2 regions of the Pseudomonas sp. Sample_16 genome follow, and region 2 is predicted to be linked to the other one. Evidence: predicted binding sites of a transcription regulator. Region 2 holds the regulator's gene; the other holds the start of a gene.
The links. Region 2 encodes sigma-54, which starts transcription at its own class of promoters, with help from an activator protein. Its sites were predicted from a motif close to ANTGGCATNNANNTTGCTNT; they were not measured.
Positions count from the first base shown of each region.

Region 1: D8U69_RS18495 (DNA translocase FtsK) is a predicted target of sigma-54. The motif match lies at 5,800-5,819, and genes of this name have one in related genera.

Region 1 is NZ_RCOB01000137.1:390-8,426, reverse strand. Features, by position in the region: gene serS (serine--tRNA ligase) at 1-574, opposite strand, end outside; gene crcB (fluoride efflux transporter CrcB) at 590-964, opposite strand; gene D8U69_RS18505 (replication-associated recombination protein A) at 964-2,286, opposite strand; gene lolA (outer membrane lipoprotein chaperone LolA) at 2,461-3,084, opposite strand; gene D8U69_RS18495 (DNA translocase FtsK) at 3,153-5,561, opposite strand; gene trxB (thioredoxin-disulfide reductase) at 5,870-6,829, shown strand; gene aat (leucyl/phenylalanyl-tRNA--protein transferase) at 6,893-7,573, shown strand; gene D8U69_RS18480 (arginyltransferase) at 7,631-8,037, shown strand, end outside.
Region 2 is NZ_RCOB01000168.1:119,795-140,987, reverse strand. Features, by position in the region: gene mreC (rod shape-determining protein MreC) at 1-209, shown strand, start outside; gene mreD (rod shape-determining protein MreD) at 209-700, shown strand; gene D8U69_RS22120 (Maf family protein) at 733-1,329, shown strand; gene rng (ribonuclease G) at 1,387-2,844, shown strand; gene D8U69_RS22110 (YhdP family protein) at 2,920-6,723, shown strand; gene D8U69_RS22105 (carbon-nitrogen hydrolase family protein) at 6,795-7,643, shown strand; gene tldD (metalloprotease TldD) at 7,663-9,105, shown strand; gene yjgA (ribosome biogenesis factor YjgA) at 9,154-9,678, opposite strand; gene pmbA (metalloprotease PmbA) at 9,787-11,133, shown strand; gene D8U69_RS22085 (HPr family phosphocarrier protein) at 11,256-11,531, opposite strand; gene rapZ (RNase adapter RapZ) at 11,547-12,404, opposite strand; gene ptsN (PTS IIA-like nitrogen regulatory protein PtsN) at 12,407-12,871, opposite strand; gene raiA (ribosome-associated translation inhibitor RaiA) at 12,884-13,192, opposite strand; gene D8U69_RS22065 (RNA polymerase factor sigma-54) at 13,267-14,760, opposite strand; gene lptB (LPS export ABC transporter ATP-binding protein) at 14,941-15,666, opposite strand; gene lptA (lipopolysaccharide transport periplasmic protein LptA) at 15,666-16,214, opposite strand; gene lptC (LPS export ABC transporter periplasmic protein LptC) at 16,201-16,773, opposite strand; gene D8U69_RS22045 (HAD family hydrolase) at 16,781-17,305, opposite strand; gene D8U69_RS22040 (KpsF/GutQ family sugar-phosphate isomerase) at 17,305-18,279, opposite strand; gene D8U69_RS22035 (ATP-binding cassette domain-containing protein) at 18,555-19,364, shown strand; gene mlaE (lipid asymmetry maintenance ABC transporter permease subunit MlaE) at 19,364-20,161, shown strand; gene mlaD (outer membrane lipid asymmetry maintenance protein MlaD) at 20,161-20,628, shown strand; gene D8U69_RS22020 (ABC transporter substrate-binding protein) at 20,640-21,193, shown strand, end outside.

The sequences.
Region 1 (8,037 bases), on a different contig from region 2:
CTTCGTAACCGTGCTCGGTGACGTGCAGGTTGATCATGAACTGCGCCAGGGCGCGATGCAGACGGGCAATCGGGCCACGCAGCAGGGCGAAACGAGCGCCGGACAGCTTGGCGGCGGTTTCGAAGTCCAGCCAGCCGAACTTCTCGCCCAGTGCTACATGGTCCTGAACCGGGAAATCGAAGGCAGTCGGGGTGCCCCAACGGCGTACTTCGACGTTGCCGTCTTCATCTTCACCGACCGGCACCGATTCGTGCGGCAGGTTGGGGATACCCAGCAGGATCGAGTCCAATTCGGTCTGGATCGAGTCCAGTTCGACTTTGCCGGCGCTCAATTCACCCGCCATGCGCTCGACGTCCGCCATCAGCGGCGCGATGTCTTCGCCGCGCTGCTTGGCCTGACCGATGGATTTGGAGCGCGCGTTACGTTCGGCCTGCAGTGCTTCGGTGCGGGTCTGGACGGTCTTGCGCTGTTCTTCCAGCGCTTCGATGCGCGCGACATCCAGGGCATAGCCACGGGAAGCCAGGCGGTCCGCTACGTCCTGAAGGTTGCTACGTAACAGTTTGGAATCGAGCATGTCGGTCTCTCGTTATCAAAGTTTGGTCAAGGACAGGCCGGCCCAGGTGGCGAGCAGCCCGCCGAATACGCTGATGGCCGCATAGCCCAGGGCCAGCGGCACTTGCCCGCTTTCCAGCAAGCGCACCGTATCCAGTGAAAAGGATGAAAAAGTCGTCAGCCCTCCGAGGAAGCCGACGATCAACCCGGCACGCACCTCGATGGGCACCTCCGGGCGAATCAAAAACAGACCGTATAGAACGCCGATCAGCAAACAGCCCACGATATTAACGGCCAGCGTCGCGGTATAGAAGTGCCGCGGCCAATTAGCGTTGATCCAGTTACCCGTAGCGAAGCGCAACAGCGTGCCGGCGATCCCGCCGACGGAAACCGCGATTATCAATGGGACCACTATTTTCTCCGCTGCCTGGGGCTTAAACGGTCGAGTTTCGCCAGATGACTGAGCTTTTCGCCGATTTTCAGCTCAAGGCCCCGGGGCACCGGCTGATAGAACGGAATAGGGTCGAGTTCTTCCGGGAAATAGTCTTCCCCGGCGGCGTAGGCATCGGGTTCGTCGTGGGCATAACGGTACTCGTCGCCGTAGCCCAATTGCTTCATCAGTTTGGTCGGCGCGTTGCGCAGGTGCAGCGGCACTTCCAGCGAGCCGTGTTCGGCAGCCGCGCGCAATGCGCTCTTGAAACCCATGTACACCGCGTTGCTCTTAGGCGCGCAGGCCAGATAAGTGATGGCCTGGGCCACCGCCAATTCACCTTCGGGACTGCCAAGCCGCTCCTGCACTTCCCACGCCGCCAGGCACAGGCTCAACGCGCGCGGGTCGGCATTGCCGATGTCTTCGCTGGCCATGCGCACCACGCGCCGGGCCAGGTACAACGGATCGCAACCGCCGTCGATCATGCGCGCGAACCAATACAAGGCGCCGTCGGGATTGGAGCCGCGCACCGACTTATGCAGCGCGGAGATCTGGTCGTAGAACGCTTCACCGCCCTTGTCGAAGCGCCGACGTGTGTCGCCGAGCAGGCTTTGCAGCAGATCGGTGCCGATTTCGCTGTTGTCTTCTGCCAGGTCGGAGGCGTTTTCCAGCAGATTGAGCAGACGCCGGCCATCGCCGTCAGCGGCCGACAACAACATCTGGAAGCCTTCATCACTGAGGGTCAGGTTGCGCTTGCCCAGGCCCCGTTCTTCGGTCAGTGCGCGGTGCACCAATTTGCGCAGCGCGGTTTCGTCGAGGCTTTTCAGCACATAGACGCGCGCGCGCGAAAGCAATGCGTTATTGAGTTCGAACGAAGGGTTTTCGGTGGTTGCACCGATGAAAATCAACGTGCCGTCTTCGACGTACGGCAGGAACGCATCCTGCTGGGACTTGTTGAAACGGTGCACTTCGTCAACGAACAGAATCGTGCGGCGGCCGTACTGCGCGGCCTGCTGCTTGGCGATTTCCACCGCCTGACGGATTTCCTTGACCCCGGCCAGCACGGCCGACACCGTTTCGAAGTGCGCCTCCGAGACTTCCGCCAGCAACCGCGCCAGCGTGGTTTTACCGACCCCTGGCGGCCCCCAGAAAATCATCGAGTGCAGGGCACCCTGCTCCAGGGCTTCGCGCAAAGGCTTGCCGCGAGCGAGCACGTGTTCCTGACCGACGTACTCATCCAGGTTGGTCGCACGTAAACGGGCGGCCAAGGGCTGAGCGATCGGGGCACTGCGAAACAGGTCCATCACGTACTGTTAAAACCTCGCTTTTTATTACGTAGTTCTCAAGTCTGGCGAAATCCTGTGGCGAGGGAGCTTGCTCCCGCTGGGGCGCGAAACACCCCCAAAATGGGACTGCTGCGCAGTCCAGCGGGAGCAAGCTCCCTCGCCACACAAGCCCGCTCCCACAAGTTATGCGTCTTACTCCTGGATCACGTCCGCCCCTTTAGGGATGTCGAACTTGAATTTCGAAGCCGGGATCGGCTCGTTGGCCTTCACACCGGTAAACAGGATATTGGTGCGCTGGCCGACGCTGTCGATCAGTTGCATGTCATTGACCAAGCCGTTGCGGAACGACAAACGCAGGTTGTCGAACAGCGTGTCCTTGGTTTTCGGCTTCAGGGTGAAGTCAATCACCCCGCCGGCTTCCTTGGCGCTGATGTCAAAGCTCTGGCTGATCTTCGACACGTCACCGGACAACAGCAACGCCGGGGTCTGAGTCAGTCGCTGATCGAGGTTCTTGATGGTGACCTGCTCCAGGTCCGGGTCCCAAAGGGTGACCTTCTTGCCATCGGAAACCATCAACTGTTCTTGCGGCGCGTCGGTGTGCCAGTAGAACAGGCCCGGGCGTTGCAGGGACATTTGACCTGCGGTTTCCTGCAACTGGGTGCCGCTGCCATCGAGGGTCAGCTGGGAGAAACGTGCGGTCAGGGTCTGGGATTTTTCCAGCAATTGAGTCAGGCGCGCCACGTCCTTGTCATCGGCGTGAGCCTGCAGCGTGGTCAAGGCCAGTACCGGTAGCAACAGCATGCGGATCAGACGCATGGGAGTCCTCATAACATTCGTGGGAGTGCGGGCGGCGCCTCGGGACGCCGCCCCTTTTCAATCTCGGATCAGTCGCGTACCGGGCCAGGGGCCAGGACTTCACGCGAACCGTTGGTATTCATGGACGTCACGACACCGGCCATTTCCATGGCTTCGATCATGCGCGCTGCGCGGTTGTAGCCGATTTTCAGTTTACGCTGAACCGCGGAAATGGAGGCACGGCGGCTTTCCAGAACGAACTGCACCGCTTCGTCATATAACGCATCGGCCTCGGGATCATCACCGTCGCCACCACCGCTGCTGCCCTCAAAGCCACTGCCGGCCTCTTCGACACCGTTGAGGATGTCGTCGTTGTACTCCGGCGCGCCACGCAGCTTCCAGGCCTCGACCACGCGATGAACCTCATCGTCGGACACAAAGGCCCCGTGGACACGGATCGGCAGACTGGTACCCGGCGGCATGTAGAGCATGTCACCGTGCCCCAGCAATTGTTCGGCGCCGCCCTGGTCGATGATGGTCCGGGAGTCGATCTTGCTCGACACCTGGAACGCCATACGGGTCGGAATGTTGGCCTTGATCAGGCCGGTGATCACGTCAACCGACGGACGCTGGGTCGCGAGGATCAGGTGGATGCCGGCAGCACGCGCCTTCTGGGCGATACGCGCGATCAGTTCTTCCACCTTCTTGCCGACGATCATCATCATGTCGGCGAATTCGTCGACCACCACCACGATGGTCGGCAGCTTTTGCAGCAGCGGCGCTTCATCATGGATGCTTTCGCGCTTGTACAGCGGATCGCTCAACGGCTCGCCAGCGTCCTGGGCTTCCTTGACCTTGGCATTGAAGCCAGACAGGTTGCGCACGCCCATTTTCGCCATCAGTTTGTAGCGTCGCTCCATCTCGGCAACGCTCCAGCGCAGGGCGTTCGCGGCGTCCTTCATGTCGGTGACCACCGGACACAGCAGGTGCGGAATGCCCTCGTAGATCGACAGTTCGAGCATTTTCGGGTCGATCATGATCAGTTTGGCGTCTTCCGGGCCGGACTTGAACAGAATCGACAGGATCATCGCGTTCACACCCACCGACTTACCGGAACCGGTGGTACCGGCCACCAGCAGGTGCGGCATCTTCGCCAGGTCAGTGATGACCGGCTTGCCGCCGATGTCATGACCCAGTGCCAGTGTGACCGGCGATTTGAAGTTGTCGTACTCGGGAGTCGACAGCACTTCGGAGAAGCGCACGATCTGCCGGTCTTCGTTGGGAATCTCGATACCGACCGTGGTCTTGCCCGGAATCACTTCCACCACCCGCACGCTGGTCACGGCCAGGGAACGTGCCAGGTCCTTTGCCAGGTTGGCGATGCGGCTGACCTTGACCCCGGCCGCCGGCTGAATTTCGTAACGGGTGATCACCGGCCCTGGGTGGATCGAATCCACAGTGACTTCGACGCCGAATTCCTTGAGCTTGATTTCCAGCAAATGACCGACCGCGGCCAGGGATTCCGGCGAATAATTGAGTTGTTTCTTTTCCGCGGGATCAAGAATCGAAATCGGCGGCAAGGTGCCTTCCACCGCACTGTCGACGAACAGCGGCGCCTGTTTCTCTTTCTCGACGCGCTTGCTCGGGGCTGGTGGCTTGACCGGCGCCGGCGCAATCACCGGCGGCACCTGTTTCTCACGCTCGGACATGTGCTTGCTCAGGGCTTGCTCACGCTCGATCAAGCGCTCCTTGACCTTGGCCTGTTCGCGTTTATCGGTGACGGTTGGCGCGACCACGTCGTGCACGCGGTCGTCGACTTCACGCAATTGCGCCACCAGTTGCTTGCGCTCGGTACGGGCCGCCCACCAGCGGTTGGCTGCGCCCTGGAACAGCTCGAAGAGGTCGAGCGTGATCTTGCCGGTGACGTCCATCACCTTGAACCACGACAAATCGGTGAAAACGGTCAGGCCGAACAGGAACAGGGCAATGAACAGCAGCGTGCTGCCCTGAATGTTCAAGGCGTTTTTCGCCAGATCACCCAGGCTTTCGCCCAGCGCACCGCCAGCACCGGCCGGCAGACCGGTCGCCGCGTGGAAATGGATATGGGCAAGCGCAGCACCGGACAACACCAGAAATACCAGCCCGATCAGGCGCCAGGAGAACAGCCAGCCGCTCCACTGCCACGGCTCGTGACGTTGGCGGAAGATCTGGTAGGCCTTGATCGCCAGCAACAGGGGGAAGATGTAGGCGAAGTAACCGAGCACCATGAACAGGATATCGGCGCTGTAGGAGCCCGCCGGACCACCGAAATTCTGCACATCGTCGATCTTGCTGTTATGGCTCCAGCCCGGATCGTCCTTGCCGTAGGTCAGCAAGGCCATCATCAGAAACAGGCACAACGCGCCAATGGCGATCAATGCACCTTCCTTGAGGCGGTAGTGCAATTGCTGACGCCAGAGCGGCACGACTGTTTTGGGTGCTTCGGTGGATTTCTTCAAAACGCTACTATTCCTGCGCCCAAGGCGCGTCCATCTGTTGATTGACTATTAAAAACTGCCCAATCCAGGCAGGTAAAAAAGTTGACAGCCATAACTCAGACTACTTTTAACACTGCGTTCCGGTTTTTATAAACACGAAACGTCCTGCTTATTTTGTTACAAACGCTGTTACAGCCAGGCATTGTACGGGTTTGTACGCTTGATGCCATGCTTGTGATCCTAGGGTGTAGCATAGTCAACAGCACATCACGTGCGACTCAATTTGAGCATGCATTGTCTTTTGTGACAAAGGCTTATGAGGTGTTTTTATGAGCGAAGCGAAGCATCACCGCCTGATCATCCTGGGTTCCGGCCCCGCCGGTTACAGCGCAGCCGTGTATGCCGCCCGCGCCAACCTCAAACCCGTTGTCATTACCGGCATACAGGCCGGTGGCCAGCTCACTACCACCGTGGAAGTCGATAACTGGCCAGGCGATGTCGAAGGCCTCACCGGCCCGGTGTTGATGGACCGCATGCAAAAACACGCCGAGCGCTTTGCCACAGAGATCGTGTACGACCACATCCATACTGCCAAGTTGCAACAGCGCCCGTTCGAACTGATTGGCGACAGCGGCACCTACACGTGTGACGCGCTGATTATTGCCACCGGCGCTTCCGCGCAATACCTGGGGTTGGCGTCGGAAGAAACGTTTGCCGGCAAAGGCGTTTCCGCCTGCGCGACCTGCGACGGGTTCTTCTATCGCAATCAAGTGGTCGCGGTCATTGGTGGCGGCAATACCGCCGTTGAAGAAGCACTGTACTTGTCGAACATTGCCAAGGAAGTTCATCTGATACACCGGCGGGACAAGTTGCGTTCTGAGAAAATCCTCCAGGACAAACTCTTCGAGAAAGCTGCCAACGGCAATATTCGCCTGCACTGGAACCAGAACCTCGATGAGGTACTGGGTGACGCCACTGGCGTGACCGGCGCCCGCCTGCGCGATAGCCATACGGGTGAACTCAAGGAACTGGCAGTGGCCGGGGTGTTCATCGCCATCGGCCACAAACCCAATACCGACCTGTTCGTCGGCCAACTGGAAATGCGCGACGGTTACCTGCTGGTCAAGGGTGGCAGTGATGGCGATGCCACGGCGACCGCCATTGCGGGCGTGTTTGCCGCTGGTGACGTGGCCGACCACGTCTATCGCCAGGCCGTGACTTCCGCAGGGGCTGGCTGCATGGCTGCACTGGACGCGGAAAAATACCTCGACGACATTCCCGTCGTTTAACGGCACACTTCACGGCGGGCCGAGAGCCCGCCACCGCCCTCCCCTTCTGCAAGCCCGAACGCCATGCTGACTTGGTTACAACGCAACACCCTGACTTTCCCGCCACTGGAAAAGGCCATGCGTGACCCCAACGGGTTGCTGGCGGCCGGTGGCGACCTGTCTGCCGACCGGCTGATCCAGGCATATCGTCACGGCTGTTTCCCATGGTTCTCGGAAGGCCAACCGATCCTCTGGTGGTCACCCGACCCACGCACAGTTTTATTTCCCGACGAACTGCACGTATCCCGCAGCCTTGGCAAATTGCTGCGCCAACAACGCTATCAGGTGACCTTCGATCGGGATTTCGCCGCCGTTATCCGGGCGTGCGCCGCCCCCAGGGAATACGCCGATGGCACCTGGATTACCGATGCCATGCAGGACGCCTACATTGAACTGCACCGTCGCGGGTTCGCCCACTCGGTGGAAGTCTGGGACCAGCAAGAACTGGTTGGCGGATTGTACGGTTTGGCGATGGGCCAGATGTTTTTCGGCGAATCGATGTTCAGCCGCGCCGACAACGCCTCCAAATTTGGTTTTGCCACATTGGTGCGACATCTGAAAGACTCCGGCTTTGTCTTGATCGACTGCCAGATGCCGACCGATCATCTGCACAGCCTTGGCGCGCGGGCAATTCCCCGCAGCGCGTTTGCCGGTTATCTGGCGCAATATCTGGATCGACCCAGCCGCGCAACCTGGGTTTGCTGAGCGACTTTTGCGCGCGTGGCTTACACTTAATCGAAAGCATTATCCCGAGGGTTGATCATGACCGAGTTGGCGCGCCTGAAGTTCTATGCCACTCAGCCCCACTCTTGCAGCTATCTGCCTGAGGAGCAGGCCACGACCCTGTTCCTTGACCCTAGCCAGCCCATGGATGTGCATGTCTATGCAGACCTGTCGGAAATGGGTTTCCGTCGCAGTGGCGATCACCTCTACCGGCCCCATTGCCAGAACTGCAATGCGTGCGTGCCTGCGCGCATTCCCGTAGGGCAATTCACGCCCAATCGTCAGCAGAAACGCATTTTCAAACGCAACGCCGATCTGCAGGTGCGCCCGGCCAAACCCGGGTTCAGTGAAGAGTATTTCGATCTCTATCAACGGTACATCGAAGAGCGACATGCCGATGGCGACATGTATCCGCCCAGCCGCGATCAATTTTCTACGTTCCTGGT
Region 2 (21,193 bases):
CGACACCGACAGCGGCCACACCCGCAGCCCCGGCGACCACACCGCCTGCCGCCACACCGGTCAAGCCAACGGCCACGCACCCGGCCGCCCCTAAACCACCTGCGACCGTACCCGCTGCCGCCAAACCACCGGCCGCTCAACCTGCCGTCGTCAAGCCTGCTGCCAAACCGCCAGTCTCTGCGCCGGCTACTCCTGGGGGACGAGAATAATGGTCGGTGTTACTGCCTCCCGAAATGGCTGGATCGTCTGGCTGACATTCGCCATCGGTTTGCTGCTCAGCGTTTCGCCGCTGCCGCAATTCATGGAAATCCTGCGTCCGCTGTGGCTGGCGCTGTTGCTCGCGTTCTGGGCGTTGGCCTTGCCGCAGAAGGTCGGGATGGTCACCGCGTGGTGCCTGGGCCTGGCCGAAGACGTGCTCTACGGTACGCTGCTGGGCCAGAACGCATTGATCCTGACTCTCATCACTTACCTGGTCCTGGCGCTGCAACAACGTCTGCGGATGTTCCCGATGTGGCAGCAGAGCCTGGTGATACTGGTGATCTTCGGTCTCGCGCAGTTGGTCCAGTTGTGGCTCAGCGCCCTGACCGGTAACCGTCAGCCAACCTTGGCGCTGGTGTTGCCGGCGCTGGTCAGCGCCTTGCTCTGGCCCTGGATCAGCTTCGGTTTGCGCGGATTGCGTCGACGCTACAAAATCAATTAATTCGCTCAGGCATTAGACAGGGAGAGGTCTTGATGAAACGGTTGTACCTCGCCTCTGGTTCGCCGCGTCGGCGTGAACTGCTTACGCAGATCGGCGTACCGTTTTCCGTCATCAGTGCGGATATCGATGAAACCCCTTTGATCCATGAAACCCCGTCGGCCTATGTCGAGCGCCTGGCGCGCGGCAAGGCCGAGGCCGGGCAGCGTACGGTCGTGTCTGACGAATCGTTCTGTGTGCTCGGCGCCGATACCGCCGTGGTGCTCGACGGAAAAATTCTTGGCAAACCGCTTGATGAAGCCGACGCGTGCGCCATGCTGATGATGTTGTCCGGCAACGAACATCAGGTGCTGACCGCAATTGCCGTGCTTGAAGGCGAGCATTGCGAGTCTCGGGTAATTACCAGCCTGGTGCGTTTTCGCCCGATCACGCGTGACGAGGCCGCGGCCTATTGGGCCAGCGGCGAGCCGCAGGACAAGGCCGGCGGCTACGGCATACAAGGGCTGGGCGCGGTGTTTGTCGCCGGGCTCAATGGAAGTTACTCGGCGGTGGTCGGACTGCCGCTGTGCGAAACCTTCGAGGTGCTCGGCCATTTCGGCATACCCTGTTGGCAAACCCATAACGCGCGTTGAGCGTCGTACTGAACAGATGCGGCCATTACCGTGAACATGCCTGAACGAGACCCTGCCATGAGCGAAGAGATCCTGATCAACATCACGCCGATGGAATCGCGCGTGGCGGTGGTCGAAAACGGTGTCCTGCAAGAGGTTCACGTCGAACGCACGCAAAAGCGCGGGATCGTCGGCAACATCTATAAAGGCAAGGTTGTGCGGGTATTGCCGGGCATGCAGGCGGCATTTGTCGATATCGGCCTGGATCGCGCCGCCTTCATTCATGCATCGGAAATTTCCCTGCGCGAGGGTCCGGCGGTCGAAAGCATCAGTGCGCTGGTGCATGAAGGCCAGAGCCTGGTAGTGCAAGTCACCAAGGATCCGATCGGCTCAAAAGGCGCACGGTTGACCACGCAACTGTCGATCCCTTCGCGCTATCTGGTCTACATGCCGCGCACCGCACATGTCGGCATTTCGCTGAAGATCGAGGATGAAGCCGAGCGCGACCGCCTCAAGCAAGTGGTCACCGATTGCGTTGCCAAAGAGGGCATCAAGGAAGCCGGCGGATTCATCCTGCGTACAGCAGCCGAAGGGGCCGGCGCCGATGAAATCCTCATGGACATCCGCTATCTGCGCAGGCTGTGGGACCAGATCAGCGAGCAAATCAAAACCATCAGCGCACCGAGCGTGATCTACGAAGATCTCGGCCTGGCGTTGCGCACCCTGCGCGATCTGGTGAGCCCCAAGATTGAGAAAATCCGCATCGATTCCCGGGAAACGTTCCAGAAAACCACGCAGTTTGTCGCCGAACTGATGCCGGAGATCGCCGATCGTCTGGAACACTACCCCGGCGAGCGGCCGATTTTCGATCTGTATGGCGTCGAAGACGAAATCCAGAAAGCCCTGGAGCGCAAAGTGCCGCTCAAGTCCGGTGGTTATCTGGTGGTCGACCCGGCGGAAGCCATGAGTACCATCGACGTCAACACCGGCGCGTTTGTCGGTCACCGCAACCTCGAAGAAACCATTTTCAAGACCAACCTCGAAGCGGCGACTGCCATTGCTCGTCAACTGCGTCTGCGCAACCTCGGCGGGATCATCATCATCGACTTCATCGACATGGAAGATGAAGAGCATCAGCGCCAGGTGCTGCGCACGCTGGAGAAGCAGCTCGAACGGGATCACGCCAAGACCAACATCATTGGCATCACCGAGCTTGGCCTGGTGCAGATGACCCGCAAACGCACGCGGGAAAGTCTCGAGCAAGTGCTTTGCGAGCCGTGCACGAGTTGCCAGGGTCGCGGCAAGTTGAAGACTCCGGAAACCGTTTGCTACGAAATTTTCCGCGAAATTCTCCGTGAGGCGCGCGCCTATCAGGCGGAAGGCTATCGTGTATTGGCGAACCAGAAAGTTGTCGACCGCCTGCTCGATGAAGAGTCGGGCAACGTCGCCGAACTCGAAGGTTTCATCGGGCGCACCATCCGTTTTCAGGTGGAAACCATGTACTCCCAGGAACAATACGACGTGGTGTTGCTCTGAGTCGCTGCGTCGTGATTTTTCCACAATGGCTGGCCTCAGCTTTTTGCAAAACATTTGCCATGGGAGCCAACTGACATGGAGCGTCTGACACGCATTTTGGCCGCACTGACCCGCTGGGGTCTGGGCCTGTGCGCGTTGGTTTTGGTGTTGATGGCGTTTTACGTCAGTCTCGGCCGGGAACTGACGCCGCTGGTGGCCGAATACCGCGCCGAAGTCGAAACCAAAGCCAGCGAGGCTTTGGGCATGCCGCTGCAAATTGGCGAGCTGCGGGGCGACTGGAGTGGTTTCGCGCCCATTCTCTCGGCCCACGATGTGACGGTCGGTGACGGCACCAATGCCTTGCATCTGGAAAAGGTGCGCGCGGTGCCGGACCTCTGGGCCAGCCTGATGGCCCGTGAAGTGCGCATAGCCCATCTGGAACTCAACGGCCTGAAGATCAGCCTCAAGGAACGCGAGGACGGGCAGTGGGCGCTGGAGGGCTTGCCGGTCAAGGACGATCAGCCGCTGGACCCCGAGCAAATGCTCAATCGCATGCAAATGATCCAGCGCTTGTCGGTGCTCGACAGCCAGGTCACCTTGCAACCGTTTGCTGAGTCGCCGCTGACCCTGACCTACGTCGGCCTGAGTCTGAAAACCGGTGCGGTTCGCCAGCGACTGGATGCCCGCCTGACGTTGCCGGACGGGCAGCCGGTGGCCATTAACCTGCGCACCCGCATTCGGGCAAGTCAGTGGAAGGACGGCGAAGCGCAGGCTTATGTCAGCCTGCCGCAGAGCGACTGGTCAAAATGGCTTCCCGAACGACTGACCCGACAGTGGAATTTCTCCGAGATCAAGGCCGGTGGCGAGGTGTGGGTCACCTGGGGGCAAGGGACGCTGCAGAGTGCAGCGGTGCGCCTGAATGCGCCGCAACTCAATGGCGCCTATGCCGAGCGTAAACCCGTCAAGATCAGTAACCTGGCGCTCAACGCCTACTTCCAGCGCAACGCCGAAGGCATGATGGTGACCCTGGATTCGCTGGCCATGAACCTTGGTGAACGTCGCTGGGAAACGCATCTGCAGCTCAAGCAAACCGCGGCCTCCGACAAGTCCGAAGAGCTCTGGCACCTGCAAGCCGACCGCCTCGACCTGACTCCGCTGACACCGTTGCTCAATGCCTTGGCGCCCTTGCCTGAAGGTCTGGCTACAGTGGTTGAACGGCTGAAGGTGACCGGAGGGTTGCGCAACGTTCTGATCGATTTGCGCCCTAACGCCACCGACGACAGCAAGTTCAGTTTCGCGGCCAACCTTGAGCAGGTTGGGTTTGATGCCTATCACGGGGCTCCGGCGGCACGAAATGTAACGGGCAGCATCAGCGGTGATCTTGGGCACGGCGAACTGCGCATGGACAGCAAGGATTTCATGCTGCACCTGGACCCGATTTTCGCCAAGCCATGGCAATACATCCAGGCCAACGCCCGCCTGACCTGGAAACTCGACAAAGAGAGTTTCACCCTGATCGCGCCGTACCTGAAGGTGCTGGGTGAGGAGGGCAAGATAGCCGGTGATTTTCTGATTCGCCTGTTTTTCGATGAAACCCGGGAAGATTACATGGATCTGCGGGTCGGCCTGGTGGACGGTGACGGTCGCTATACCGCCAAGTACCTGCCGACTGTCCTCAGCCCGGCGCTGGACGAATGGCTGCGCACGGCGATTCTCAAAGGGGCGGTGGATCAAGGCTTCTTCCAGTATCAAGGTTCGCTCAACCACGGCGCCGCCGAGACCGACCGCAGCATCAGCCTGTTTTTCAAGGTGCACGATGCCGAACTGGCGTTCCAGCCAGGTTGGCCACACGTCAGCAAGGTCACCGGTGATGTGTTCGTTGAAGACAGCGGCGTGCGCATCCTGGCCAGCAAGGGCCAACTGCTCGACACCCGGGTCAGCGACATTTACGTCAATATTCCCCACGTACCCCAGGGGCAGAACAGTCATCTGTTTCTCGACGGTGGGTTCGCCGGCGGGTTGGGCGATGGCCTGAAAATCCTCAAGGAAGCGCCGATCGGCACTGCCGAGACCTTTGCCGGCTGGGAAGGCGAGGGTGATCTGCAAGGCAAGCTGAAGCTGGATATCCCGCTGGCCAAAGGTGAACAGCCGAAAATCCAGGTCGACTTCAAAACCGCCAAGGCTCGCCTGAAACTTCCCGAGCCCCCTCTGGAGCTGACTCAACTCAAAGGCGATTTTCGTTTTGATAGCACCAAGGGGCTAAGCGGGCAGAGCATCACCGCCCGGGCTTTCGATAAACCGGTGAACGCGCAAATTTTTGCCGATGGCCGCGAAGGCAAGCTCAATACCCGGGTCGTGGCCTCGGGGCAGGTTGAAGTGAAGAAACTCACCGAGTGGCTGAGCGTTACCCAACCTTTGCCAGTCAGTGGCGTGATCCCGTATCAGCTGCAACTGACACTGGATGGTGCCGACAGCCAGTTGATGGTCAACTCCAGTCTCAAGGGCGTTGCCGTCGATCTGCCTGCACCTTTCGGCCTGACAGCAGAGGAGGGGCGAGACACGACATTTCGCATGACGTTGCAGGGCGCAGAGCGGCGTTACTGGGTGAACTACGGTCAGCTGGCGAATTTCACCTTTGCCGCACCGACGGGCAACTTTAACAACGGCCGTGGTGAGTTGTTCCTCGGCAACGGCGACGCGGTGTTACCCGGCGCTAAAGGCTTGCGTATTCGCGGAGTGCTGTCGGAGCTGGATGTCGGCCCCTGGCAGGATCTGGTCAATAAATACGCCGGACAGGATCCGGGGGGCAGTGCCAAGCAACTGCTCAGCAGCGCCGACTTCAAGGTCGGCAAGCTCAGCGCGCTCGGCACTACGCTGGATCAGGCTTCTGTGCAATTGACGGGCAAGCCGTCCGCCTGGGCCTTGCAGCTCGACAGCCAGCAGGCCAAGGGCAGTGCCACTATTCCCGATGCGAAAGCCGCGCCGTTGGTGGTCAACTTGCAATACGTGCGTTTGCCGGCACCTGATCCGACGGTACTGGCCGACGAAAACTCCCCGGACCCACTGGCCTCAGTCGATCCGACGAAGATTCCGGCGCTGGATATCACCATCAACCAGTTGTTCCAGGGCAACGACCTGGTCGGCGGCTGGTCATTGAAGATTCGTCCGACGCCTAAAGGCATTGCGTTCAATTCGCTGGACATGGGCCTGAAGGGCATTCTGTTGCAGGGCAGTGGTGGCTGGGAAGGCGTGCCCGGTTCCAGCACAAGCTTTTTCAAGGGCCGGGCCAGCGGCAAGAACCTCGCTGATGTGCTCAAGGGCTGGGGCTTTGCGCCGAGCGTCACCAGCCAGGAATTCCATATGGACGTCGATGGGCGCTGGCCGGGATCGCCAGCATGGCTGGCGACCAAGCGCTTCTCGGGCACGCTGGACGCCTCACTCAAAGAAGGCCAGTTTGTCGAAGTCGAAGGCAGTGCCCAGGCTTTGCGTGTGTTCGGCCTGCTCAACTTCAATTCCATTGGTCGCCGCTTGCGTCTGGACTTCTCCGACCTGTTCGGCAAAGGCTTGAGCTATGACCGGGTCAAAGGCTTGCTGGAGGCAAACAACGGCGTGTACGTCACGCGTGAACCGATCCGCCTGACCGGCCCGTCGAGCACCATCGAGCTTGATGGCACTTTGAACATGGTCGCCGATCAGATCGATGCGAAACTGCTGGTGACCTTGCCGGTGACCAACAACCTGCCGATTGCCGCGCTGATCGTCGGAGCACCGGCCATCGGTGGTGCGCTGTTTCTGATCGACAAGCTGATCGGAGACCGCGTGGCTCGCTTCGCCAGTGTGAAGTACACCGTCAAGGGGCCGTGGAAAGAACCGAAAATCACCTTCGACAAGCCGTTTTGAGTTTCTTTTTTGAAAAGGCGCTCGGCAAATCTATGGAGTAGCATGGCCGCATACGTTTCCAGGAGTGCGCCATGTCTGTAGCGGTGATTCAAATGGTCAGCCAGAGCGATGTGCTGGCCAATCTGGTCCAGGCCCGACGCCTGCTCGAACAGGCTGCGAAGGCTGGGGCTGTGCTTGCCGTGCTGCCGGAAAACTTCGCTGCCATGGGGCGCCGCGACATTGCCGACATCGGCCGCGCCGAGGCCTTGGGCGAAGGCCCGATCCTGCCATGGTTGAAACAGACCGCACGTGACCTCAAGTTATGGATAGTGGCCGGCACTTTGCCGTTGCCGCCGGTGGATCAACCGACGGCCAAGGTGCATGCCTGCTCGCTGCTGGTCGATGATCAAGGCGAAACAGTGGCGCGCTACGACAAACTGCACCTGTTCGACGTCGACGTGGCCGACAATCGTGGCCGTTACCGTGAATCCGATGACTATGCTTATGGCAGTGGCGTTGTGGTGGCGGACACGCCGGTTGGCCGGGTTGGCCTGACAGTCTGTTATGACTTGCGCTTTCCGGAGCTCTACAGCGAATTGCGTGCAGCCGGCGCGGAGCTGATTACCGCTCCATCGGCGTTCACCGCGGTGACCGGCGCGGCGCATTGGGATGTGCTAATTCGCGCACGGGCCATCGAGACACAGTGTTATGTGCTCGCGGCCGCCCAGGGCGGGACGCATCCGGGGCCGCGGGAAACGTTTGGCCATGCTGCCATCATCGACCCGTGGGGCCGGGTGCTGGCGCAACAGGATCAAGGCGAGGCCGTGCTGCTGGCCGAACGCGATAGCAGCGAACAGGCGTCCATCCGGGCGCGGATGCCGGTGTCCAGTCATCGGCGCTTTTTCTCGCAGGGCGCCCAGCGACCTGCCTCAGAACGATGAATTTTAAGGCGTAAAGCATATGAGCGAGTTGTTGTCCTCAGTCAGTGAACATCTCCTGGCGCCTGGCGGCGTAACAATCGAAAGCCTGCAAGGCGTACTCGGCGACCTGGCCGGGCCGGGCATCGATGCCGCCGACCTGTATTTCCAGGGGCAGATATCCGAGTCCTGGGCGCTGGAAGACGGCATCGTCAAGGAAGGCAGTTTCAACCTCGACCAAGGGGTTGGCGTGCGGGCGCAATCGGGAGAGAAAACCGGTTTTGCCTACAGCAACGCGATCACCCTGGAAGCCTTGGGTGCGGCGGCCCGTGCTGCCCGTTCGATTTCCCGGGCGGGACAGAACGGCACCGTGCAAGCGTTCACCACGCAAGATGTCGCTCAGCTGTACGCTCCGGACAATCCGTTGGAAGTGCTGACCCGCGCCGAGAAAGTCGACCTGCTCAAGCGCATCGATGCCGCGACCCGTGCCCTCGACCCGCGTATCCAGCAAGTGACCGTGAGCATGGCGGGGGTCTGGGAGCGGATTCTGGTGGCATCCACCGATGGTGGTCTGGCGGCGGATGTGCGGCCGCTGGTGCGTTTCAACGTCAGCGTGATCGTTGAGCAAAATGGTCGACGCGAGCGCGGCGGCCATGGTGGCGGTGGTCGTACCGATTACCGCTATTTCCTCGCTGAAGACCGCGCCATGGGGTATGCCCGTGAGGCACTGCGTCAGGCGCTGGTGAATCTCGAAGCCATCCCTGCGCCGGCCGGTACGCTGCCGGTGGTGCTCGGCTCCGGTTGGTCCGGCGTGCTGCTGCACGAAGCGGTCGGTCACGGCCTGGAAGGCGATTTCAACCGCAAGGGCAGCTCGGCCTACAGTGGGCGCATGGGCGAGATGGTTGCGTCCAAGCTTTGCACCATTGTCGATGATGGCACCCTGTCGGGGCGCCGCGGATCCTTGAACGTCGACGACGAGGGCACGCCGACCGAATGCACCACGCTGATCGAAAACGGCGTCCTCAAGGGCTACATGCAGGACAAGCTCAACGCGCGTCTGATGGGCGTCGCCCGAACCGGTAACGGTCGCCGCGAATCCTACGCGCACTTGCCGATGCCGCGCATGACCAACACCTACATGCTCGCCGGCGAAAGCGATCCGCAGGAAATCATCGCTTCGGTGAAACGCGGCATCTACTGCGCGAACCTTGGCGGCGGGCAGGTGGATATCACCAGCGGCAAGTTTGTGTTTTCCACCAGCGAGGCGTACCTGATCGAGGACGGCAAGATCACTGCGCCGGTCAAAGGCGCGACCTTGATCGGCAACGGTCCGGAAGCCATGAGTAAAGTGTCGATGGTCGGCAACGATCTGGCGCTGGACAGTGGAGTGGGGACGTGCGGCAAGGATGGGCAGTCGGTGCCGGTAGGTGTCGGCCAGCCAACGCTGAAAATTGATGCGATCACCGTGGGTGGCACGGGCGCATAAGACGTGAAGCTTCGGGTGAGTCGCCTGGCGACTCACCCGGTCAGAGATTCAGCGCAGACCGCGTTGAGTCTCGTCCAGCTCACGGATGTACTTGAAGATTTTACGGCTGGAAGCAGGAGGCTTGTTTTGCGCAACCTCGTGCTGGGCCTGTCGGATCAGGGAACGTAATTGCTGGCGGTCCGCGTCCGGGTAGTCGACGACGAATTTTTCCAGCACGGCATCGTCGCCGGCGATCAGGCGATCGCGCCAACGCTCCAGGTTATGGAAACGTTCGTTGTACTGGCGAGTGGAGGCATCGAGTTGATCGAGCAGAACCAGAATGGCGTCAGTGTCCTGATCGCGCATCAGCTTGCCGATGAACTGAAGATGCCGTTTACGCGCGATGTTCGCGGTGTGCTTGGGCGCATCGGCCAGAGCCCGGCGCAAAGCGTCGGTCAATGGCAGTTTTGCCAGCAAGTCAGGCTTGAGTGTTGTAAGGCGCTCGCCGAGGTCAACCAGAGCATGCAGCTCGCGTTTAACCTGGGATTTGCTTTTTTCTCCCGTATCGAGGGAGTCGTCGTAAGAATCAACCATGGTGGCCGTCCGCAAAGAAACGCCGCCATGATAACCAGTCGGGGGCCGCTTGTCCGGCCCGGTCGCTCGATGACCGTTACCGAAAGCAGAATTTGAGTGGAGAACAGCATGAGTGCAGTTGAAAGCGTCGGCCCACAAGCGTTGCCGGCACTGCAGGAACAAGTCGAGCAGATCATCGCTGAAGCCAAGCGCCAGGGTGCCAGTGCCTGTGAAGTGGCAGTGTCCCTGGAGCAGGGCCTGTCGACCACAGTGCGCCAGCGTGAAGTCGAAACCGTTGAATTCAATCGTGATCAGGGTTTTGGCATCACCTTGTATGTTGGCCAGCGCAAGGGCTCGGCCAGCACTTCGGCGAGTGGCCCGGATGCCATTCGCGAAACCGTCGCGGCGGCGTTGGCCATTGCCAAACACACCTCGGAAGACGAAGCGTCGGGCCTTGCAGATGCTGCTCTGATGGCGCGTGACGTGGAGGACTTCGACCTGTTCCACCAATGGGACATCACCCCGGAACAAGCCATCGAGCAGGCGCTGGCCTGCGAAGCTGCGGCGTTTGCCGCCGATAGCCGGATCAAGAATGCCGACGGCACCACCCTGAGCACGCATCAGGGTTGCCGGGTCTATGGCAACAGCCACGGTTTTGTCGGTGGTTATGCGTCGACCCGCCACAGCCTGAGCTGCGTAATGATTGCCGAGGCCGATGGCCAGATGCAGCGTGATTACTGGTACGACGTGAATCGCCAGGGCAGTTTGCTGGCCGACCCTGTCAGCATCGGCCAGCGTGCCGCGCAGCGAGCGGCGAGCCGCCTGGGTGCGCGTCCGGTGCCGACCTGCGAAGTGCCAGTGCTGTTTTCGGCAGAATTGGCCGGTGGCTTGTTCGGCAGTTTCCTGTCGGCGATTTCCGGCGGCAGCCTGTATCGCAAATCGTCGTTCCTTGAGGGCACCCTCGGCCAGAAGTTGTTCCCGCAATGGCTGACGATCGATGAGCGACCGCACCTGATGCGCGCCATGGGCAGTGCCGCGTTCGATGGCGATGGCTTGGCAACCTACGCCAAGCCGTTCGTCGAAAAGGGCGAATTGGTTTCCTACATCCTCGGCACCTATTCCGGCCGCAAGCTCGGCATGCCGAGCACCGCGAACGCCGGCGGTGTGCACAACCTGTTCGTCACCCATGGCGACGAAGATCAGGCTGCCTTGCTGCGACGCATGGGGCGTGGCTTGTTGGTCACCGAGCTGATGGGCCAGGGCCTGAACATGGTGACGGGCGATTATTCGCGCGGCGCGGCGGGCTACTGGGTCGAGAACGGCGAGATCCAGTTTGCGGTCCAGGAAGTGACCATCGCCGGCAACATGCGCGACATGTTCAAACAGATCGTTGCCGTGGGTAATGACCTGGAGCTGCGCAGCAACATTCGCACCGGTTCGGTGTTGATCGAGCGGATGACAGTCGCCGGTAGCTAACCTCAGCAGCCCATGAAAAAGGCGCGCCACCCATTGGGTGGCGCGCCTTTTTCATGGGCCTGACTCGGCAGAAGCAACCGTGGTCGCGATTTCGCAGTGTCGGTCAACGATAGGCTTGCCGCTTACTCGCCTTCGTCGAAGTAGTTGTTGATCAGTGCGACCAAGGCGTCCAACGCTTCCTGCTCCTGTTCGCCTTCCGTACTCAGGTAGATCCTCGTACCTTTGCCGGCAGCCAGCATCATCATGGCCATGATGCTTTTTCCGTCGACGGTGGTTTGCGGCGTGCGGCCTACCCTGATCGTACAGTCCTTGAACTGACCGGCGACCCCAACGAATTTTGCGGATGCCCGGGCGTGCAGGCCCAGCTTGTTGATGATTTCGATTTCCAGAGCAGGCATCGCGATGTGAATCCTTTAGCTGAGGTCGCGGTGGCGAACCTGGACGTTCTTCAGGGATTGCTGCAGGGTCTTGCCCAAGCGTTCGGTCAGGTAGACGGAGCGGTGATGTCCGCCGGTGCAACCGATGGCAATCGTGACGTAAGCGCGGTTACTGGCCGCAAAGCGCGGTAGCCATTTGAGCAAGTATGTGGAAATGTCCTGGAACATCTCCTCGACATCCGGTTGCGCCGCCAGGTACTCGATCACAGGTTGATCAAGGCCGGACTGCGCGCGCAGCTCCGGCTTCCAGTAGGGGTTGGGCAGGCAGCGCACATCGAACACCAGATCGGCGTCCACCGGCATGCCGCGCTTGAAGCCGAAAGATTCCACCAGGAATGCCGTGCCGGGTTCCGGCTGGTTCAGCAGGCGCAGCTTGATCGTATCGCGCAGCTGATACAGGTTCAGGTTGGTGGTATTTACCTTGAGATCGGCAAGGTCGGCAATTGGCCCGAGCAGGCTGGTTTCATCACTGATGGCCTCGGCCAACGAGCGATTGGCGCTGCTCAATGGGTGGCGACGACGGGTTTCGGAAAAGCGTTTGAGCAAGGTTTCTTCGTCGGCATCCAGGTACAGGACATCGCACTGGATATGCCGGCTGCGGACTTCTTCGAGCAGTTCGGGGAACCGCGACAGGTGACTCGGCAAGTTACGCGCGTCGATGGATACGGCAACCAGTGGTTGCACCAGTTCGGTATGGATCAATGCGCGCTCGGCCAACTCGGGCAGCAACCCGGCAGGCAGGTTGTCGATGCAGTAATAGCCATTGTCCTCAAGCACATCGAGGGCAGTACTTTTACCTGAGCCGGAGCGTCCGCTGACGATGATCAAGCGCATGATTAATGACCGTTTTGCTCGTCCAGGACTACCTGATACAAGGCTTCATTGCTCGGCGCGCTGCGCAGTTTTTCACGCACTTCCTTGCGGTCGAGCATGCTGGCGATCTGGCGTAAAAGTTCCAGGTGCGCATCGGTAGCGGCTTCCGGGACCAGCAGAACGAACAGCAGGTCAACCGGTGCGCCGTCGATGGCATCGAAATCGATAGGGGCATCAAGGTGCATCAAGGCACTGATGGGTGAATGACAGCCCTTGAGGCGACAGTGGGGGATGGCGATACCGTTGCCAAAACCGGTTGAACCGAGTTTTTCACGGGCGACCAGGCTCTCGAAGACATCCTGCATGGCCAGATCCGGCACTTCGCGATGGATGAGGTTGGCAATTTGCTCGAGGGCTTTCTTTTTACTGCCGCCCGGCACGTTCACCAGGGAACGGCCGGGGGTCAGGATGCTTTCAAGTCGGATCATGGGTAGGGAGTGTTAACGACCGGTCGCGCCCTGGAGGAGGCTCTGGGTCTTTTCCTTATGCTTTTTGAGTTGTTTATCCAGCTTGTCGGTCAATGCGTCGATCGCCGCGTACATATCGGTATGCTCCGCGTTGGCGACCACTTCATTGCCGGGAATATGCAACGTGGCTTCGATTTTCTGCTTAAGCTTTTCGACTGTCATCGTGACCTGCACGTTGGTGATCTTGTCGAAATGTCGCTCCAGTCGTTCGAGTTTTTCGCCGATGTAGGTGCGAAGAGGTTCGGTCACTTCCAGTTGGTGTCCACTGATGTTGACTTGCATACAGCTTCTCCTTCGTTGCCAGTGCATAAAGCGGCAGACCCGATGATCTGCCACTGGAACGCTGTGGCGTGGCTCTACATCAACCGCTTGCGTTCGCTCGAAGGCGCGATCCCGAGGGATTCGCGGTACTTGGCGACGGTGCGGCGAGCCACCTGAATGCCTTGTGCCTCCAGTAAACCAGCGATCTTGCTGTCACTCAACGGCTTTTTCTGATTTTCCGCGGCAACCAGTTTTTTGATGATCGCGCGGATCGCCGTAGACGAGCATTCGCCGCCTTCGGAGGTGCTGACGTGGCTGGAAAAAAAGTATTTCAGCTCATAAATGCCCCGGGGGGTATGCATGAATTTTTGCGTGGTCACCCGGGAGATCGTCGATTCGTGCATGCCGACCGCTTCGGCGATGTCATGCAACACCAGCGGTTTCATGGCTTCGTCGCCGTACTCCAGAAAGCCGCGCTGATGCTCGACGATCTGGGTGGCAACTTTCATCAGGGTTTCGTTGCGGCTTTGCAGGCTCTTGATGAACCAGCGAGCCTCCTGCAACTGATTGCGCATGAAGGTGTTGTCGGCGCTGGTGTCGGCGCGGCGCACAAAACCGGCGTACTGGGCGTTGACCCGCAGCCGTGGTACCGACTCCTGATTGAGCTCTACCAGCCAGCGCTCATTGTCCTTGCGCACGATGACGTCGGGGACGACATACTCGGCCTCGGTGGACTCGATTTGCGAGCCCGGACGCGGGTTGAGGCTCTGGACCAGTTCGATCACCTGGCGCAGCTCATCTTCCTTGAGCTTCATGCGGCGCATCAGCTGGCTGTAGTCACGGCTGCCGAGCAGGTCGATGTAGTCTGTGACCAGACGCTTGGCTTCGGCCAGCCACGGAGTCTTGGCGGGCAACTGGCGCAGTTGCAGCAACAGGCATTCGCCAAGGTTGCGCGCGCCGATACCGGCCGGCTCGAATTGCTGGATGCGGTGCAGGACGGCTTCGATTTCGTCCAGCTCGATATCCAGTTCCGGATCGAACGCTTCCAGGATTTCCTCGAGCGTCTCGTCCAGATAGCCCTGATTGTTGATGCAATCGATCAAGGTCACGGCAATCAGGCGATCGGTGTCGGACATCGGCGCCAGGTTCAGTTGCCACAACAGATGGCTTTGCAGACTCTCGCCGGCCGAGGTGCGGGTGGTGAAATCCCACTCGTCGTCATCGTTGCTCGGCAGGCTGCTGGCGCTGGTCTGGTAGACATCTTCCCAAGCGGTGTCGACCGGCAGCTCGTTGGGGATGCGCTCGTTCCAGTCGCCTTCCTCGAGGTTGTCCACCGTCGGGGCGCTTTCCTGATACGAGGGTTCCTGAATCTCGGTGTTGGGCTTCTGTTCGACGTTGTCGGCCAGAGGGTCGGAATTGTCGAAATCCTCACCATCTTCCTGGCGTTCGAGCATCGGATTGGACTCCAGGGCCTCCTGGATTTCCTGTTGCAGGTCCAGGGTCGACAATTGGAGCAGGCGGATGGCCTGTTGCAGCTGCGGTGTCATCGTCAGCTGCTGGCCCATTCTCAAGACTAGCGATGGTTTCATGGCAGGGGCTTAACACCTTATTCGCCGGCGCACATGCGCCATCCACTACAGGGCGCCGAAGCGCCAAACATAAGCAAATTATATGCCTGAAACTGAAGTGTTTGCCTAGACCGCTGTAACAATAAAAACTGGTTGATTTTTACTGTTTGTCGCGAACTGTACCGCCATGAGCTTCAGTGCTTACAGGCGGAACTCGTGGCCCAGATACACTTCCTTGACCAGATCGTTGGCCAGGATGGTGTCGGAGTCACCTTCGGCGATCAGTTGGCCATCGTTGACGATGTAGGCGGTTTCACAGATATCCAGTGTTTCACGGACGTTGTGGTCGGTGATCAGCACGCCAATGCCCTTGGCCTTGAGGTGATGAATGATCTGCTTGATATCGCCTACCGAAATCGGGTCCACGCCGGCGAAAGGTTCGTCGAGGAGAATGAATTTCGGGTTGGTGGCCAATGCCCGGGCGATTTCCACGCGACGACGCTCACCACCGGACAGGCTCATGCCGAGGTTGTCGCGGATGTGGCTGATGTGGAATTCCTGCAGCAGGCTTTCCAGTTCCTTGCGTCGGCCAGCCTTGTCGAGTTCCTTGCGGGTCTCGAGAATCGCCATGATGTTATCGGCGACCGAGAGTTTGCGGAAGATCGACGCTTCCTGCGGCAGATAGCCGATACCCGCCTTGGCACGACCATGCATCGGCTGGTGGCTGACGTCCAGGTCGTCGATCAGTACGCGACCCTGATCGGCCTGTACCAGGCCGACGATCATGTAGAAGCAGGTGGTCTTGCCGGCGCCGTTGGGGCCAAGCAGGCCGACGATCTGACCGCTGTCGATGGACAGGCTGACGTCACGCACGACCTGGCGGCTCTTGTAGCTCTTGGCCAGATGCTGAGCTTTCAGAGTTGCCATTACTGGGCCTTTTGCTCGTCGGTTTTCTTTTTCGGCTGGATCACCATGTCGACGCGCGGACGCGACTCGGTCACCTTGCTACCCGTGGCGCGACCGGCGCTGGCCAGTTTCTTCTGGGTGTCGTAGACGATTTTCTCGCCCTGGGTGACGTTGTTGTCCTTGTCGATGACTTTGGCGCGGTCGATCAGGACCACGCGATTTTGCGAGGCGTGGTACTGGATGGTTACGCCGTAGCCCTGCACGGGTTTGGTGTCGCCCGCGGTCTGCAGTTGCTCGAAGTAGGCCAGGTTGCCCACCGATGTCACCACGTCGATGTCGCCATTCGGAGCGCGGGTCATGGTCACTTTGTTGCCGGTGACCTTCATCGAACCCTGGGTGATGATGACATCGCCCGTGTAGGTGGCAATACCGTTCTTGTCGTCCAGTTGGGCGTCGTCGGCCTGGATGCGAATAGGCTGCTGTTGATCGTCCGGCAGAGCCCAGGCGCTCACGCTTCCCAGTGCAGCGCTCAGACTGAGCAAAATAGGGAGGGTTTTAACGAGCCTCATACTGTCCTCTTACGTTCGATAGCAGGTGTATCCTGCTTTCTTTCAAATACGCTTTCATTCCCTTGCCAGTCGATACACCGCCAGCGCCGTCGATTCTAACGGGTTGCTCGGTCTGCGCATATTGCTGCTGCGGGAACACCGTCATACGAGTGGTGGTGATCAGGGTTCTGCGGTTTTTCTCATCGAAACGGGTGATGCGTACCGAGTCGATCAGTTCGACCTCGGTGCCGTCTGGATTGACTTCACCCTTATCGCTCTGGACATGCCACGGAAACTGCGTGCCGCGGAACATGTTCAGGTCCGGATTGGTCAGTAGCGTTACTTCAGTCGCTTTCAGGTGCTCGACCTTGTCCGAAGTCATTTCATACTGCAACTTGCCATCGGGCAGGAACTGCACGCTATGGGCATTGATGGCGTAGTAATCAATTGCGCTGTTATCGACCTGCACGACCGGCTTGTCGAGGAAGCGTTCCGGGCTGATGTTCCAATAGCCGACCGCGGCGAAAATCGCCGTGATGCAGCCGAACAGCAGTATGTTGCGTATTTTTTTGCTCAGCATGTTTGGCTCACAGGTACGCGGCGTTGGCCGCATCGAGGCGGCCCTGGGCGCGCAGGATCAGTTCGCAGAATTCACGGGCGGCACCTTCTCCACCGCGGGCCATCGTGACGCCGTGGGCGTGCTCGCGCACGAAGCTGGCGGCATTGGCCACAGCCATGCCCAAACCGACGCGGCGAATCACCGGCAGGTCCGGCAGGTCGTCACCGAGGTAGGCGACCTGTTCATAGCTTAAGCCTAATTGCTCAAGAAGACCGTCGAGAACCACCAGTTTGTCTTCGCGCCCCTGGAACAGATGAGGAATGCCGAGGTTTTTTGCCCGACGTTCGACCACCGGGGTCTTGCGGCCGCTGATGATGGCGGTCTGTACGCCGGCGTTCATCAGCATTTTGATGCCTTGCCCGTCGAGCGTATTGAATGTCTTGAATTCACTGCCATCTTCAAGGAAATACAGGCGACCGTCGGTGAGAACGCCGTCGACGTCGAAAACCGCCAGTTTGATTGCCTGGCCGCGTTGCAACAGGTCGGTACTCATTACATTACCCCCGCGCGCAGCAAGTCGTGCATGTTCAAGGCGCCGACCGGACGGTCTTCGTCGTCAACCACGACCAGTGCGTTGATCTTGTGGTCTTCCATGATTTTCAGGGCCTCGGCGGCGAGCATTTCGGCGCGGGCAGTCTTGCCGTGGGCGGTCATGACCTGATCGATCGTGACGCTATGGATGTCGATGCTGCGGTCCAGGGTGCGGCGCAAATCACCGTCGGTAAAGATCCCGGCCAGTTTGCCATTGGTTTCAAGGATCACCGTCATGCCCAGACCCTTGCGGGTCATTTCCATCAATGCATCCTTGAGCAGGGTGCCGCGCTGGACCTGTGGGAGCTCCTGACCGGCGTGCATGACGTTGTCCACTTTCAGCAGCAGGCGTCGGCCCAGGGCGCCGCCCGGGTGCGAGAACGCGAAATCTTCAGCGGTAAAGCCGCGGGCTTCAAGCAAGGCAACGGCCAGGGCATCGCCCATGACCAGTGCGGCGGTCGTCGATGAAGTCGGCGCCAGGTTCAGCGGGCAGGCTTCGTGCTCGACGTGAACATTCAGGTTCACCTCGGCGGCCTTGGCCAGCGGCGAGTCAGGGTTGCCGGTCATGCTGATCAGCTGGATGCCCAGGCGCTTGATCAGTGGCAGCAGGGTGACGATTTCATTGGTCGAGCCGGAGTTCGACAGCGCGAGAATGATGTCGTCCCGGGTGATCATGCCCATGTCGCCATGGCTGGCTTCGGCGGGGTGGACAAAAAATGCCGTGGTGCCGGTGCTGGCCAGGGTGGCGGCGATCTTGTTGCCGATGTGCCCCGACTTGCCCATGCCGACCACGACTACGCGGCCTTTGCTGGCCAGAATCATCTCGCAGGCGCGTACGAAATCCGCATCGATTTGTGGCAGCAAGCCTTGTACGGCTTCCACTTCGAGGCGAATGGTGCGTTGGGCGGATTGAATCAGGTCGCTGGATTGGCTCATGTCAGAAATCGTTTAGCCTGATGAAAAGGCGGCGATTATAGCGGTTATGATCGAAACCCTCACGCAAGTTCGTCGCGCATTGTCATTCCTTGTTACTCAATCCCTCTAAATGACGCGTCATGGCGGGCATGTGACCGAATATGGCCCGGCTTTGGCCTTGGGCGCGTGACCATTGCAGTGATATAGTTCGCCGCCAGTTCGGCCCGCCCGAGAGGCATGTGCTTTCGTCAGAAAGTCAGGCGTCCGAGTGAGAGGCTGCATCGCAAGGAGTTTAGATGAGTGCCGATAACGCCTACGCGGTCGAGCTGAAGGGACTGACCTTCAAGCGCGGTGCGCGCAGCATTTTCAATAACGTCGATATCCGTATTCCCCGCGGCAAGGTCACCGGCATCATGGGACCTTCCGGGTGTGGCAAGACTACGCTGTTGCGGTTGATGGGCGCACAATTGCGGCCCAATAGCGGCGAAGTCTGGGTCAATGGGCAGAACCTGCCGACGCTGTCGCGCAGCGATCTGTTCGATGCCCGCAAGCACATGGGCGTGCTGTTCCAGAGTGGCGCACTGTTTACCGATCTCGATGTATTCGAGAACGTGGCTTTTCCACTGCGCGTTCACACCGAGCTGCCGGAAGAAATGATCCGGGATATCGTCCTGCTCAAATTGCAGGCCGTAGGTTTGCGCGGTGCCATCGACCTGATGCCCGACGAACTGTCCGGCGGCATGAAGCGTCGTGTCGCGCTGGCGCGGGCCATTGCGCTCGATCCCCAGATTCTCATGTATGACGAGCCCTTCGTTGGCCAGGACCCGATCGCCATGGGCGTATTGGTGCGCCTGATCCGCTTGCTCAATGATGCCTTGGGCATCACCAGTATCGTGGTTTCCCACGACCTGGCCGAAACCGCGAGCATTGCCGACTACATCTATGTAGTGGGCGACGGGCAGGTGCTGGGGCAGGGCACGCCGGACGAACTGATGAACTCGGACGACCCGCGCATCCGTCAATTCATGACCGGTGAACCCGATGGTCCGGTCGCGTACCACTTTCCAGCGACGGATTACCGCGCAGATCTTCTGGGGAAGCGTTGATGCGCAAGATTTCACTTTTAGAACGAGTGCGCCGGTTCGGCCATGCCGGCATCGATGTGCTGGCGGTGTTCGGGCGCTCGACGCTGTTTCTGTTTCACGCACTGCTGGGTCGCGGCGGTATCGGCGGCGGTTTCGGTCTGCTGGTCAAGCAACTGCATTCGGTAGGCGTGATGTCCCTGGTGATCATTGTGGTCTCCGGGGTGTTCATCGGTATGGTGCTGGCGCTGCAAGGCTTCAACATTCTGTCCAGCTACGGCTCGGAACAGGCGGTAGGGCAGATGGTCGCGCTGACGCTTTTGCGTGAGCTGGGGCCGGTCGTGACCGCGTTGCTGTTTGCCGGGCGAGCCGGATCGGCGCTGACAGCCGAGATCGGCAACATGAAATCCACCGAACAGCTTTCCAGCCTGGAAATGATCGGTGTCGACCCGCTCAAGTACATCATTGCCCCGCGCCTGTGGGCCGGCTTCATTTCCCTGCCGGTGCTGGCGATGATTTTCAGCGTGGTGGGCATCTGGGGTGGTTCGTGGGTGGCTGTCGACTGGCTGGGTGTCTACGAGGGCTCCTACTGGTCGAACATGCAGAACAGTGTGACCTTCACTGACGATGTGCTCAACGGCATCATCAAAAGCATCGTATTTGCCTTCGTCGTGACCTGGATCGCCGTATTCCAAGGCTATGACTGCGAGCCCACTTCCGAGGGGATCAGTCGTGCCACTACCAAGACCGTGGTCTATGCCTCGTTGGCAGTCCTCGGTCTGGACTTTATTCTGACCGCCTTGATGTTTGGAGATTTCTGATGCAAAACCGCACCCTGGAAATCGGTGTCGGCCTTTTCTTGCTGGCTGGCATCCTGGCTTTGTTGCTGCTGGCATTGCGGGTCAGTGGCCTGTCCCCGAGCCCGAGCACCGATACCTATAAACTTTATGCGTATTTCGACAATATCGCCGGTTTGACGGTCAGAGCTAAAGTGACCATGGCCGGTGTCACTATCGGCAAGGTCACAGCGATCGATCTGGACCGCGACAGTTTCACCGGTCGGGTGACCATGCAGCTGGAAAAGCGTGTAGATAATCTGCCGGCTGATTCCACTGCATCTATCCTGACCGCTGGCCTGTTGGGCGAGAAGTACATCGGTATCAGCGTGGGCGGGGAAGAAGCGTTGCTCAAGGATGGCGGGACCATCCATGACACGCAGTCGTCGCTGGTGCTCGAGGACCTGATCGGTAAGTTCCTGCTCAATACCGTTAGCAAAGACCCCAAATGAGGAATTTGTAAATGATCTCTACCTTGCGACGTGGCCTGTTGATATTGCTCGCGGCCGTGCCGTTGATGGCTAACGCCGTGGCGGCCCCTTCCGCGCATGACCTTGTCCAGGACACCACCAATCGGATGCTGGCCGACCTGGCCGCCAACAAAGAGAAATACAAGCAAGATCCGCAAGACTTCTATAACGCGCTGAACACGATTGTCGGGCCTGTTGTCGATGCCGAGGGCATCTCCAAAAGCATCATGACGGTCAAGTACTCGCGCAAAGCCACGCCTGCACAGATGAAGACCTTCGAAGAGAACTTCAAGAAAGGTCTGTTCCAGTTCTATGGCAACGCCTTGCTGGAGTACAACAACCAGGGCATCACCGTTGACGCTCCCAAGGAGGAGTCCGGGGACCGCACCAGTGTCGGCATGACGGTCAAGGGCAGCAGCGGTGCGATCTACCCAGTGTCCTACACCCTCGAAAAAATCAATGGCGAATGGAAACTGCGTAACGTCATCATCAACGGCATCAACATCGGCAAGCTGTTCCGCGATCAGTTCGCCGATGCAATGCAGCG